One region of the Lysinibacillus sp. GW823-FHT06C08 genome, then DNA from elsewhere that is predicted to be linked to it. Evidence: predicted binding sites of a transcription regulator. Region 1 holds the regulator's gene; the other holds the start of a gene.
What was found. The regulator CtsR, encoded in region 1, represses protease genes until heat stress. The targets are predictions, from matches to a motif close to ATGGTCAATAAAGGTCAAACA.
Positions count from the first base shown of each region.

Region 1 (6,407 bases):
AATTGAGTAGCTGGAACTGCTGTTTTTTGAAAACCAACTCATTATTGTTTGCTCCATTCTTAATATCCATAATAATTGTGAGTAAAATGCACTTCTGAATTTGTTAGGTCTGTAAGTTTGATAAATAATTGGTATTAAATCTATTTTACTATTATTTGCTGAATATTTGGTTAAAAATTTGGTTATTTCTTTATTTTTTTACTTTATTGGCAGTCCGATTAGTGAGGCGAAGTAAATTTGAATTTAAATTGGGAAACCTGTAAAATACGAACTGTTTAAGGTGAGAAAAATTGAACGTGAAAGATTATAGGAGGAGGTACTATATGGAGAAAAAACGCTTTAAATTCGTTATTCCAGTCATGGTCATTGTTGCAATAGGTTCCGTTTACATGCTACGAAACTACTATGCGGAAGTACCACATATTGAACAGCTATTAATTACAATTTGCGCCGCTCTAGGGTCAGGGGTTTTAGCATACTTTTTATTCCCACAGCAGGGTGACAATAAAATTGACGACCGAGGTCCTTACTAATAGTAATAAATGAAGCTGCTCGTTTGATTGTTAAACGAGCAGCTTTTTGTGGGAATTAAGGCTTAAATAATTTAAACCAGCCTTTATGTTTAAAGATAGTAAGCATAGCGATTACAACAATAATCATAATACCGAGGACAATAAAATAGCTGTATCGTCCATGCAGCTCGGGCATATTATCAAAGTTCATCCCATAAACACCAGCAATAAAGGTTAGTGGAATGAAGATCGTTGAGACGATTGTTAGAGTCATCATTATGCCGTTCATGCGGCTTGAGCTCATAGCCATATAGCTATCTCGCATATCTGCTGTCAGCTCTCGATTTGATTCAACCATTTCTGTCAGTTTAAGAAGATGGTCGTATATATCTCCAAAATAAGCTCTTTCAGATTTGTTTAATGAAAAGCGGTAAGAATTAAGTACTCGATATAAAAGGTCACGCATTGGTAAAATGGCACGCCGCAAATCGAGCAAATCACTACGAAACTCGAAGACAATCTTCATGGCATTTACATTGCTTTGGTATGTAAGCTCGCCTTCAAGTGCATTTAAATGATCTTCAATTTTATAAACAAGTGGAAAATAACTATCAACGATTTTATCAATGGTTTGATACGTTAAGTAGACTGTGCCACGTTCCCAGTTTTTTGGCTGGCTTTCTAACATCTTTTGTACCTTTTCAATTTCGGGAACTGGGTTCTTATGGAATGTCACAATATACTTATTTGAGGCAAAAATATTAACCTCTTCTGCAGCTAAGGTCAGCTCGTTTAATCGATGAATGACGAAAAAATGGAAATCGTCATAAAAATCGAGTTTGGGTCGTTGTAATCGCATTAAGCAATCTTCAATAGCTAGTGGGTGAAAATGAAAAAATGAATCTAGCAAAGATTCTTCCTCTGCAGTAGGGCAATTAAAATCGACCCAGTACCATTCGAATTCTTGTTGATGTATGGATTCCAAAGGGAAATCTTTTAGTAATTGTTGTTTTTTTGTAATGCCAATGGTGCTTATCACAGCTTTCACCTCAAAGTTTTTACTACAAAATATATTTAATGTTCTTCTTTAAAGCATACCCATCCACCAAACAAAGTAGTGGCAAAAAATCGAGAAGGTTTTATAAAACCTGCTTCTTGTAATAATGTTAAAATCGCTTCCTCGGGCATAAATGACAGGGCCCGGATGGATTTTTCCATTTCTGCAACATCAGCTACGGAAAGCTTTGTATGTTGGAGCCAATAGGAACGCCATAAATCGAATTGCAGTTCCGTTTCAATAGTACCGGGTTGACCGTATTTCGAAACTAGGACAAACGGTGCGCCAGGTTGTAAATGGTTCCAAATTTCTTTTAAGGTCGATAGCTTATCTTCATAGCTTTGAATAAAATGAAGGACGAGTACACAACTAGCTGCATCAAATTTTATAGCAGGTAGATGGGTATCCAGCAAGGTTGCTTGATAGAATGACAGATCATTCGGTAAAGATTGGAGACGCTCCTTTGCTATATCAAGCATGGATTCTGACGGATCAATACCTGTAAATGACCAACTTGGTCTTCCATCTGCTAGCTGTAAAATTTCATTGCCACTACCTGCACCAACAACCAATATATCCGCATGCTCATGTAATGTGGAACGATAAAAAGTTTGTATTAAACGAAGCATTGCATCATAGCTTGGTAGAGTACGGCGAATCCCCTTTTCATATTCATTTGCTAATGTGTGGTTGAATTCCATTTCTCATCACGACCTTTCAAAAATTTTTAAAAAAACTCACTTTAAATTGAAACTATTACGGGTATAGTTCCGTAAATAGTAGTACATAAAACGATAGATAACGTATAAAGAAAGGGTTGATATATATGGAGAGTAAATGGTCTAAAGTAATCATACACGCAAGTTCGTTTTTTGCGCCATGGTTAGTTCCCATTATCTTCTTTTTAGTTAGTTCGGATGAGGAAGTGAAGGCAATTTCTATTCAAGCTATTCTTTTCCAACTTGTCATGGCAATTTTACTTGCTGTTTCTGGATTCTTAAGCATTTTCATTATTGGCATTCCATTTTTAATTGTTTTCGGTATTATGCTATTTGTAGTACCAATTATCGGTATCGTCAAAGCATTAACTGATGAGCCTTGGCGTTATCCAATTGTAGGTCGTTGGGTATAATTTTTATAGACGCAAGTATATGCTAGTTGCATATTCTTGCGTTTTTTCTATGGATAAAAAGGGTACATTAGGTGTAGGAAGCAAAAAGATATGCTCGATAACGACTAATTAGTGCTATTTTCTACGCTTGAATATAGTTTTTTAGCCTTTTCATTTTTCTCTAGGCGAAATCATTGCAATTATTTTCAAGCGTTTTGTATAATATACTCAAAGAAAGTCAAAGATAGTCAAAGTCAGTGAAGCAAGCGAGGTGTATTCCTAAAATGCGTAATATATCAGACATCATAGAAGGTTACTTAAAGCAAGTACTTGAATTAGGTGGAGAAGGGCATATTGAAATAAAACGTAGTGAAATTGCAGACAAATTTCAATGTGTACCATCACAAATAAATTATGTCATTAATACAAGATTTACCGCCGAGCGAGGTTACCTTGTGGAGAGCAAGCGAGGTGGTGGTGGATACATTCGAATTTTACGTGTCCGCGCGAATTCACAGATTGATTTAATCGACGATGTTCTCCAGCATATTGAAGGTGGAGCATCGCAAACAATGGCAGAAGATTTAGTATATCGACTTATCGATGAGCAGGTAATTTCAAAGCGAGAAGCGAAATTAATGTTAGCAGCAATTGATCGCTCAACAATCGATTTACATCTCCCTCTAAGAGATATAATTCGTGCAAAAATATTACGGGCGATGCTGACAACTATAAAATATGAGCAACAGAAATAGTGAGGTGATGGAAATGATATGTGAACATTGTAAACAACGTAATGCGACAGTTACTGTAACACAAGTTCAAAATGGGCAAAAGGTGGAGCACCATTATTGTGACGTCTGCGCCTCACAGTTCCATCCATTTCATGCAGAGTTTAAACAAGAGCCAGTTTCCATACAACAGTTATTATCAAACTGGTTTGGCTCACCTACATGGCAAAAGGTAGGAGAAAAACAACAAACACAGCCACAACAGCAAACATGCCCACAATGTGAATTTACGTATAAGCAATTTTTAAAAGAAGGTAAGTTTGGTTGCCCAAGCTGTTATGACACTTTTAGTGAGCATTTACCTAAGCTCTTTAACCGCATACAGGCGGGCCCCCAACATATTGGGAAAATGCCTGGTGCCCATAGCAATGTGTATGTCATTAAAAAGCAAATAGAGGATATCCGTAAACGTATGAAGTTCGCTGTAGATGAAGAGCAATTCGAAGAGGCAGCAAAGCTTCGAGATGAAGTCAAAGAGCTTGAGAAGCAGCTACAATTTGAAGGTGGTGATGTGTCTTGATAATTGAATCATTTTTAGAGCGTGCGACACCTACTTGGATGGGTATCGAAGACGATTATTCTGATATTGTCATTAGTACACGAATTCGCCTTGCTCGAAATTTAGATGGCTATCGTTTTCCACTATCGTTTTCAGAGAACGAGGCTTTACAGGTGGAACAGGCAGTTACACATGCAGTAAGCGATAGTCCAACCCTTCAAAATGATTATGCATATTTTGCTATCAATGATCTAACACCTTTACAACGTCAAATTCTTGTAGAAAAGCATTTGATTAGTCCGCAGCTTGCCAAAAAAGAGCAGGTGGGCTCCGTGCTTCTGTCACAAGATGAATCCGTGAGTATTATGGTGAATGAAGAGGATCATTTACGCATTCAATGTATGACAGCGAGTTTCCAGCTTCAAAATGCCTATGAACAAGCGAATAGAATTGACCGTATTCTAGAGAAGGTATTACCTTATGCTTTTCGAGATACGTTTGGCTATTTAACAAGCTGTCCTACGAATATTGGTACTGGGCTACGAGCATCTGTGATGATGCATTTACCTGCTCTTACGTTAACGGGACAGATGAATCAAATTATAAATGCGATGACACGCCTAGGTATGACCGTAAGAGGTATATATGGTGAAGGAAGCGAAAATTTAGGTAATGTTTATCAAGTGTCCAACCAAATTACACTTGGAAAGACAGAAGAAGATATTTTAGCAGATATACAAAGTGTTGCTGAAAAAATTATCCAAAAAGAACGGCACGCGAGAGGTAGATTGATGGAAAAGGCCGAGCTGGCTTTAGAAGATCGAGTTTATCGAGCTTTAGGTACCCTTACGTATGCAAGAATTTTAACGAGTGAGGAAGCGGCTACCTGTCTTTCGAATGTTCGTTTAGGAGTCGACCTACAGTTGATTGACGGTATACTCGCAACAACTTTAAATGAGTGTGTCGTCAGTATGCAACCAGGTTTTTTACAGCATTATGCAGGTGAGGCATTACCGCCTGCTGAACGTGATCGTGTACGAGCTGAAATGCTTCGTGAGGCATTATTTCAAACACACACGAATAAGCCTAATAATGGGGAAAAAGGAGAGGATTTATATGATGTTTAATCGTTTTACACAACGCGCGCAAAAAGTATTACAGCTTGCTCAGGAAGAGGCTATTCGTTGGAAGCACGAATCCATTGGTACAGAGCACATTTTATTAGGGCTTATACGTGAAGGCGGCGGTATTGCTGCAAAAGCGTTAGAAGCTATTGATATTAGTCCTCAAATGATTGAAGCTGGTATTGAAGAATTAGTCGGTAAAGGGAAAGAAGATGTTGGTCCAATAGTTCACTATACGCCACGAGCGAAAAAAGTAATTGAACTATCGGTTGACGAATCACGTAAATTAGGTCATTCGTATATCGGTACTGAGCATTTACTATTAGCACTTATACGTGAAGGTGAAGGTGTAGCAGCTCGCGTCTTAAATAATGCAGGTGTAGGCTTAAATAAAGCACGTCAGCAAGTTTTATTATTATTAGGAAATAATGATAACGCGCAGTCTGGTCAACAAGCGGCACAAGCGGCGAATACCCCAACATTAGATAGTTTAGCCCGTGATTTAACGCAAATTGCCCGTGAAGGTACGTTAGATCCTGTTATTGGTCGAAGCAAGGAAATTACACGTGTTATCGAGGTATTATCGCGTCGTACAAAAAATAACCCTGTCCTAATTGGTGAGCCAGGTGTTGGTAAAACAGCAATTGCTGAAGGGTTAGCACAGCAAATTATTAATAATGAAGTACCAGAAATTCTTCGAGACAAACGAGTGATGACGCTTGATATGGGAACTGTCGTTGCTGGTACAAAATATCGGGGTGAATTTGAGGACCGTTTGAAAAAGGTAATGGATGAAATTCGCCAAGCCGGCAATATCATTTTATTTATTGATGAATTGCATACTTTAATCGGTGCAGGTGGTGCAGAAGGTGCGATTGACGCATCAAATATTTTAAAACCGTCCTTAGCCCGTGGTGAGCTTCAATGTATCGGTGCGACAACGCTTGATGAATATCGTAAATATATTGAAAAAGATGCAGCATTAGAGCGTCGTTTCCAACCGATCCAAGTGGATGAACCAACGGTGGAAGAAGCTATTCTCATTATTCAAGGTTTACGTGACCGCTATGAAGCACATCACCGAGTGAAAATTACAGATGAAGCAATTGAAGCAGCGGCAAAAATGGGTGATCGATATATTTCAGATCGCTTCTTACCGGATAAAGCAATCGACCTTATCGATGAAGCGGGTTCAAAGGTTCGCTTACGTTCATTTGCGGTGCCACCAAACTTAAAGGCACTTGAAGATAAGCTTGAAAATGTTCGCTCGGAAAAGAATGCTGCTGTATCAGGTCAAGAGTTTGAAAAGGCTG
Region 1 covers NZ_JBXAHN010000009.1:138,118-144,524, forward strand. The annotation lists partial or broken gene AC1Q6O_RS18960 (protoglobin family protein) at 1-57, opposite strand, end outside; gene AC1Q6O_RS18965 (hypothetical protein) at 324-533, shown strand; gene corA (magnesium/cobalt transporter CorA) at 589-1,551, opposite strand; gene AC1Q6O_RS18975 (class I SAM-dependent methyltransferase) at 1,587-2,270, opposite strand; gene AC1Q6O_RS18980 (DUF4870 domain-containing protein) at 2,396-2,701, shown strand; gene AC1Q6O_RS18985 (CtsR family transcriptional regulator) at 2,965-3,435, shown strand; gene AC1Q6O_RS18990 (UvrB/UvrC motif-containing protein) at 3,449-3,991, shown strand; gene mcsB (protein-arginine kinase McsB) at 3,988-5,097, shown strand; gene AC1Q6O_RS19000 (ATP-dependent Clp protease ATP-binding subunit) at 5,087-6,407, shown strand, end outside.

Region 2 (6,407 bases), on a different contig from region 1:
TACGTTGCTCCGGGTGGAAAAATGGAAAGCGGTGAGTCCATCTTTGAGGCTGCTATTCGTGAATTTCAGGAAGAGACAAATGTTATACCTTTACATGTACACCTAAAGGGTGTTTATACGATGGTCATTAAAGAAAATGATGAAGTTGTAGATGAATGGATGCTTTATACATTTGTTGCTAAGGATGTAGACGGTATACCGTTTGTAGAAACTAGAGAAGGTAAACTTGCATGGCACCCAGTAGAGGATTTAGCACATTTGCCAATGGCTGAAGGAGATCGCACTAATTTACAATTTGCTATTTCGCAATCAGGTATTCAGTATGGCACGTTTGACTATACAACGAATTTTGAATTACTTCATCAGAAAATACAAATATCAAAAGAACAATAAAGGAGTTGCATGACAGTGGTGGTTGAAGGCCAACAAAGTACACATGAATTGGTTATTATTACAGGAATGTCTGGAGCTGGGAAGACAGTAGCTATTCAAAGCTTTGAAGATTTAGGGTATTACTGTATTGATAATTTACCACCTGCGTTACTTACAACTTTTTTAACTCTGCTAAGAGATTCTGGAAAGAATAGTACACGTATTGCGGCAGTGATGGATATGCGTGGAGGTAACTTTTTTGATGCGCTTATTGGGGCGTTAGACCATATACTAAAAGAAGGCGACATTGTAGCTCGTATTTTATTTTTAGATGCAGATGATGCCACATTAGTAAGACGCTATAAAGAAACAAGAAGAGCCCATCCATTGGCAGTAAGTGGCTTACCTTTAGATGGTATAAAGCAAGAGCGAGCGCTTTTATCGGAAGTAAAAGGCCGTGCTAATTTTGTTTATAACACATCTAACATGAAACCAAAGCAATTACGTGAAAAGATCGTTAAAGAATTTGCCAGTGAAGCAGATACTATTTTTACCGTAAACATTATGTCTTTTGGCTTCAAGCATGGTATGCCAATTGATGCAGACTTAGTGTTCGATGTTCGTTTTCTTAAAAATCCGTATTATGTAGAAGAGCTACGCCCAAAGACGGGACTTCAAACAGAAGTTTCCTCCTATGTTTTAGCCTTGGAAGATACGCAAATACTTATACAAAAACTAACGGATTTGTTCGACTTTATGATTCCTCTTTATCGACAAGAAGGTAAATCACAACTCGTTATCGCTTTTGGTTGTACAGGTGGTCAGCATCGTTCAGTAACTTTAGCAGAGTTTTTTGGGGCTTATTTAGCCAACAAAGAGAATACGGTTATTACGCATCGTGATATTAATCGTAGAAAGGAATGAGTGAATGGGGAAAAAGCAAACAAAGCTTGTGGTAATTGGTGGTGGAACAGGACTATCTACATTACTTCGTGGGCTCAAGCACCATCCATTTGATATTACTGCTATTGTGACGGTAGCAGACGATGGCGGCTCTTCAGGGCGTTTACGAGATGATTATGATATTCCACCACCAGGTGATGTTCGTAATGTCATTGCGGCATTATCAGATATTGAACCGCTAGTGGAGCAAATGTTTCAATACCGTTTTTCAGCGTCAGAGGATTTACGTGGCCATTCCTTAGGGAACTTAATGCTAACAGCACTTACTGATATTACTGGTGATTTTAACCATGCTATAAGTGAGATGGGGAAGGTATTAAAAGTACATGGCCGTGTAATACCAGCAGCCAATAAAAAAATTAACTTACATGCTGTGTTAGAGGATGGTTCAATCATTGAAGGTGAATCAAAAGTCCCGACAGCGACAAAACGCATTGATCGCGTTTTTTTAGTACCCGAAAACGTGCAACCGTTACCAGAAGCTATTCGGGCAATTCAGCGTGCAGACTATATATTAATTGGCCCAGGAAGCTTATACACAAGTATTATTCCAAATCTCCTTGTCAAAGAGATTGGGGAAGCTGTTGTGAAAGCAAAAGGAAGAAAAATATATGTTTGTAATTTAATGACACAAAAAGGTGAAACCATTTCTTATACAGCAGGTGATCATGTATCGGCCATACATAAGCATGTTGGCGCATCCTTTATTGATTCGATTTTAGTTAATGATGAAGAATTGCCGAATCCAGTAAAAGAATTGTATAAAGAAGAAAGAGCAGAGCCAGTGACATTTGATGTGGCAAAGCTTGAAAGTATGGGATTAGAGGTTATAAGACGCGATATTGCTACAATTCGATCAGATGGTACGGTTCGACATAATGCTACGAATGTTGCAGAGTGGCTGGTAGATTATGCCGGTATTTATGATCGGTAAGAGAACCGATAATAGAAACATAAAGTGTTTATTGTATATGGTAAGATGAACATATACATAGAAATTATGATTGAAAGGGGGGCGTGATATGTCTTTTGCTTCTGAAACGAAAAAGGAATTAACCCAAATAGAAGCGGACAATCATTGTATGAAAGCAGAAGTTTCTGCCCTAATTCGTATGAATGGTTCATTATCCTTTGCGAATAAACAACTAAGCTTGGACGTGCAAACTGAAAACGCTGCAATTGCAAGAAGACTATATACGATTATGAAAAAATTGTATCCGTACAATGTGGAATTACTAGTTCGTAAGAAAATGCGATTGAAAAAAAATAACGTATATATTTGCCGTGTAAGAGAAGGAGCGCGCGAGCTGTTAATTGATTTAGAAATCATCTCAGACGACTTTCAATTTAATCATACGATCTCAAGAAAGCTCATTAAAAAAAATGGTCAAAAAAGAGCCTATTTAAGAGGTGCATTTTTGGCAGGAGGCTCTGTCAATAACCCAGAAACGTCCGCCTACCATTTAGAAATTTATTCTTTATATAAAGAACATGGTGAAGCATTGATGGATTTAATGAATGAATTTGAACTCAATGCCAAAACAATTGAACGCAAAAAAGGCTTTGTTACTTATTTAAAGGAAGCGGAAAAAATTTCTGATTTCCTTAATATTGTAGGCGCCCATCAGGCAATGATGAAATTTGAGGATGTTCGGATATTGCGAGACATGCGCAATAGTGTCAATCGTATTGTGAACTGTGAAACAGCCAATCTAAACAAAACAATTGGAGCAGCATTACGGCAGGTAGAGAATATTCGATTTATTGAAAATTCTATTGGACTTGACCAACTACCAGAAAAGCTTCGTGAAATTGCACGATTACGAGTAGAGTATCAAGATGTTACGTTAAAAGAACTTGGTGAAATGGTATCCAGTGGTACCGTCAGCAAATCAGGTGTCAACCATCGTTTAAGAAAAATAGACGAAATAGCAGATGCATTAAGACGCGGTGAAAAAATAGGTGGTTAAGTTTTCATACTTTTCAGGTATGAATGTCATGCGTAATCGCTTATTGTTCTTTTGCTAGTAAGTAAGGTAAGATAAAACTAATAGATGAACGGTAGTGAAGGGGAGTTTTGAGAATGATCGAGAGAAGAGTCCAGGTTAAATTAAAATTAGGACTACAAGCTAGACAAGCGGCACTATTTGTGCAGGAGGCCAATCGTTTCAGTGCGGATATCTTTCTAGAAAAAGATGAAAAAAAAGTGAATGCCAAATCGATAATGGGTGTCATGAGCTTAGCGGTTGCGAAAGGTACCGAAGTAACGTTAAGTAGTGAAGGCAATGATGCCGAGCAAGCGGTTACAGCATTAGCTGCAATTATTGAAAATGAAGATTAACAAACAAATAAAAATGCCTCTCAGAGTAATTTTCTGGGAGGCTTTTTAGTATTATTTATTATCCGTACTACGGTGCATAATGTGATCGATTAAACCATATTCTTTTGCACGTTCAGCTGTCATGAAGTTATCACGATCTGTGTCTCTTGCAATGACTTCAAGTGGTTGACCAGTGCGTTCAGATAAAATGCCGTTTAATTTTTCACGTAAGAATAAAATACGTTTAGCAGCAATTTCAATTTCTGTCGCTTGACCTTGTGCGCCACCTAGTGGTTGGTGAATCATTACTTCCGCATTTGGTAATGCAAAACGTTTACCAGGTTCACCCGCAGCAAGTAAGAAAGCTCCCATTGATGCAGCCATACCAATACAAATCGTTTGAACTTTTGGCTTAATAATTTGCATTGTGTCATAAATAGCCATACCAGCCGTAATTGATCCACCTGGCGAATTAATGTAAAGAGAAATGTCTTTGTCTGGATCTTCTGCTTGTAGGAAAAGTAGCTGTGCGACAATGGAGTTCGCCACATTGTCATCGATAGCACTTCCTAAAAGGATAATGCGGTCTTTAAGTAGACGTGAATAAATGTCATATGCACGCTCACCACGGCTTGTTTGTTCAATAACTGTAGGAATTAAATTCATGTTAAATCCTCCTTCAAAAAACTAAATTCGATTACCTTTGCTGAAATCTACATTGTTTATTTCAGCTGTAACCTTATCATACACATTATAGTCAGGGAAGGTCAAATATTAACCCTGCTAAAGTGAAATTAATTAAAATAAAAAAAATAAATTCTTTTTGCATTCTATGGTTGAATTATATGTGATACGTTTGTATAATAGGTAAGGTTATAAGTTTGAAAGTACAGGACACTATTTTGCAGGTATGCTTCAAAAGAGGATTATCTACATCATGCTTTTCGTAAGCCTAGGGTGAGTACTTTTTTTTTGTGTTTTTTGCCCTCGTGGTGTAATGGATAACACGTAAGATTCCGGTTCTTGCACTGGGGGTTCGATTCCCTCCGAGGGCGCCATTTTACTGAATATTGATATACTGTAATAGCTCAATCTCCTAATAAGTAGTTTAGCAGCCTGCTTAGTGGGGATAGAGAGGAAAAGTAATGGGAATACTGTCCTAGTTGGCATTATTCCCCTATTTATGCCTTTCAAACCTTCAAGAAAGCAACAACTCCAAATTATTTTTTAGTGAACATACTGTCCGTGAAGGCTAGTAATAGCCGAAAAAAGAATCCTTTCTGAGGGGATTCTTTTTTTTTGTTTAAATTTATCGAAATTTGACATCGCTTCTATTGTATATATATTAGTTTTAGGTTCGATATCTTGTTATTAATGCTTATTTTTTCTATATAAATGGTTTTACCATTAATTAATATGAAAAAATATTTAGTTTTATGCGAAAAGTTGTTGTGCAAATACTATAATATTAATATAATTGACCTAATAGTCTAACATTTCCGAATTGCGAAAAATAATACGCAGGATGGAAAATTATCGAAATAGGGGGAAATGCAATGAAAAAAACAGCTTGGATGTTACTTATGATGATAGCAGCGCTAACTTTAGCACTTGCAGGATGTGGCACAAAGGACAATGCCTCTTCTGGTAGCACACCTTCAGAAGGTGCGGATGGCAAGAAAGTATATAAAGTAGGTACAGAAGCAACTTTTGCACCGTTTGAATCTGTTGACGATAAAGGGAAAATTGTGGGGATTGATGTCGATATTTTAAAAGCAATTGCTGATGAAATGAATTTCGAAGTAGAGTGGAATAATATTGGTTGGGAACCCGTTTTCCAAACAATTAAAAACGGTGAAACACATATTGGTGCTTCAGGGATTACAATTACAGATGAGCGCAAAGAATCATTCGATTTTACTGAGCCATACTATGAATCTCAATTATTAATTGTTGTGAAAGAAGATTCAAAGATTAAATCATTAGATGAATTAAAAGACAAAAAGGTGTCCGTACAAATTAATGCTACTGGCCATATGGCAGCTAAAAAGCTACAAGGTGAAGCAAGTACAAATATTATGGCTTTTGAAAGTCAGCCAATCGCAATTCAAGAAATGCTAAATGGTAATGTTGATGCAGCTATTGGAGACAATGCGGTAGTATACGAATATATTAAAGCGCATCCAGATCAAAAAATTAAAGTCATTCAAGATGACGCATTCGAAAAAGAATATTATGGCTTTATGGTTCAAAAGGGGAATAAAGAGCTTTTAGATAAATTAAATGAAGGTCTGAAAAAGATTAAAGAAAACGGTAAATTAAAAGAAATTACAGGTACTGATTTCGAATAATATGGTAATGCCACTCGCCAAGCAGTATGCTAGCGACTCATTTAATTGATGTAACTTTAAAGGGGAAATGGGGTTTTCGGATGGACATCTTTGACCTACGCTGGGACATTGTCTGGAACTACCGAGATATGTTTATACGAGGTATTGGCGTAACACTTATTTTGACACTTAGTGGTTATTTTGGCGGTATTCTTTTAGGACTGTTTTTAGGACTAGGGAAATTATCAAGTAAAAAATGGATATATTGGCCATCAAAATTATATGTTGATTTATTCCGCGGAACACCAATGCTTGTTCAAATTTTATTAATACACTTAGCCGTTATTCCAACCATTTTTGGACATTCTTTAGGGTATATGGTTTCAGGGATTACCGCGCTTATTTTAAACTGTGCTGCTTAC
Region 2 covers NZ_JBXAHN010000007.1:104,788-111,194, forward strand. The annotation lists gene AC1Q6O_RS16340 (NUDIX hydrolase) at 1-393, shown strand, start outside; gene rapZ (RNase adapter RapZ) at 403-1,296, shown strand; gene AC1Q6O_RS16350 (gluconeogenesis factor YvcK family protein) at 1,301-2,269, shown strand; gene whiA (DNA-binding protein WhiA) at 2,358-3,305, shown strand; gene AC1Q6O_RS16360 (HPr family phosphocarrier protein) at 3,419-3,676, shown strand; gene clpP (ATP-dependent Clp endopeptidase proteolytic subunit ClpP) at 3,728-4,321, opposite strand; tRNA gene AC1Q6O_RS16370 (tRNA-Arg) at 4,639-4,713, shown strand; gene AC1Q6O_RS16375 (basic amino acid ABC transporter substrate-binding protein) at 5,212-6,006, shown strand; gene AC1Q6O_RS16380 (amino acid ABC transporter permease) at 6,087-6,407, shown strand, end outside.
Region 2: clpP (ATP-dependent Clp endopeptidase proteolytic subunit ClpP) is a predicted target of CtsR. The motif match lies at 4,409-4,429, and genes of this name have one in related genera.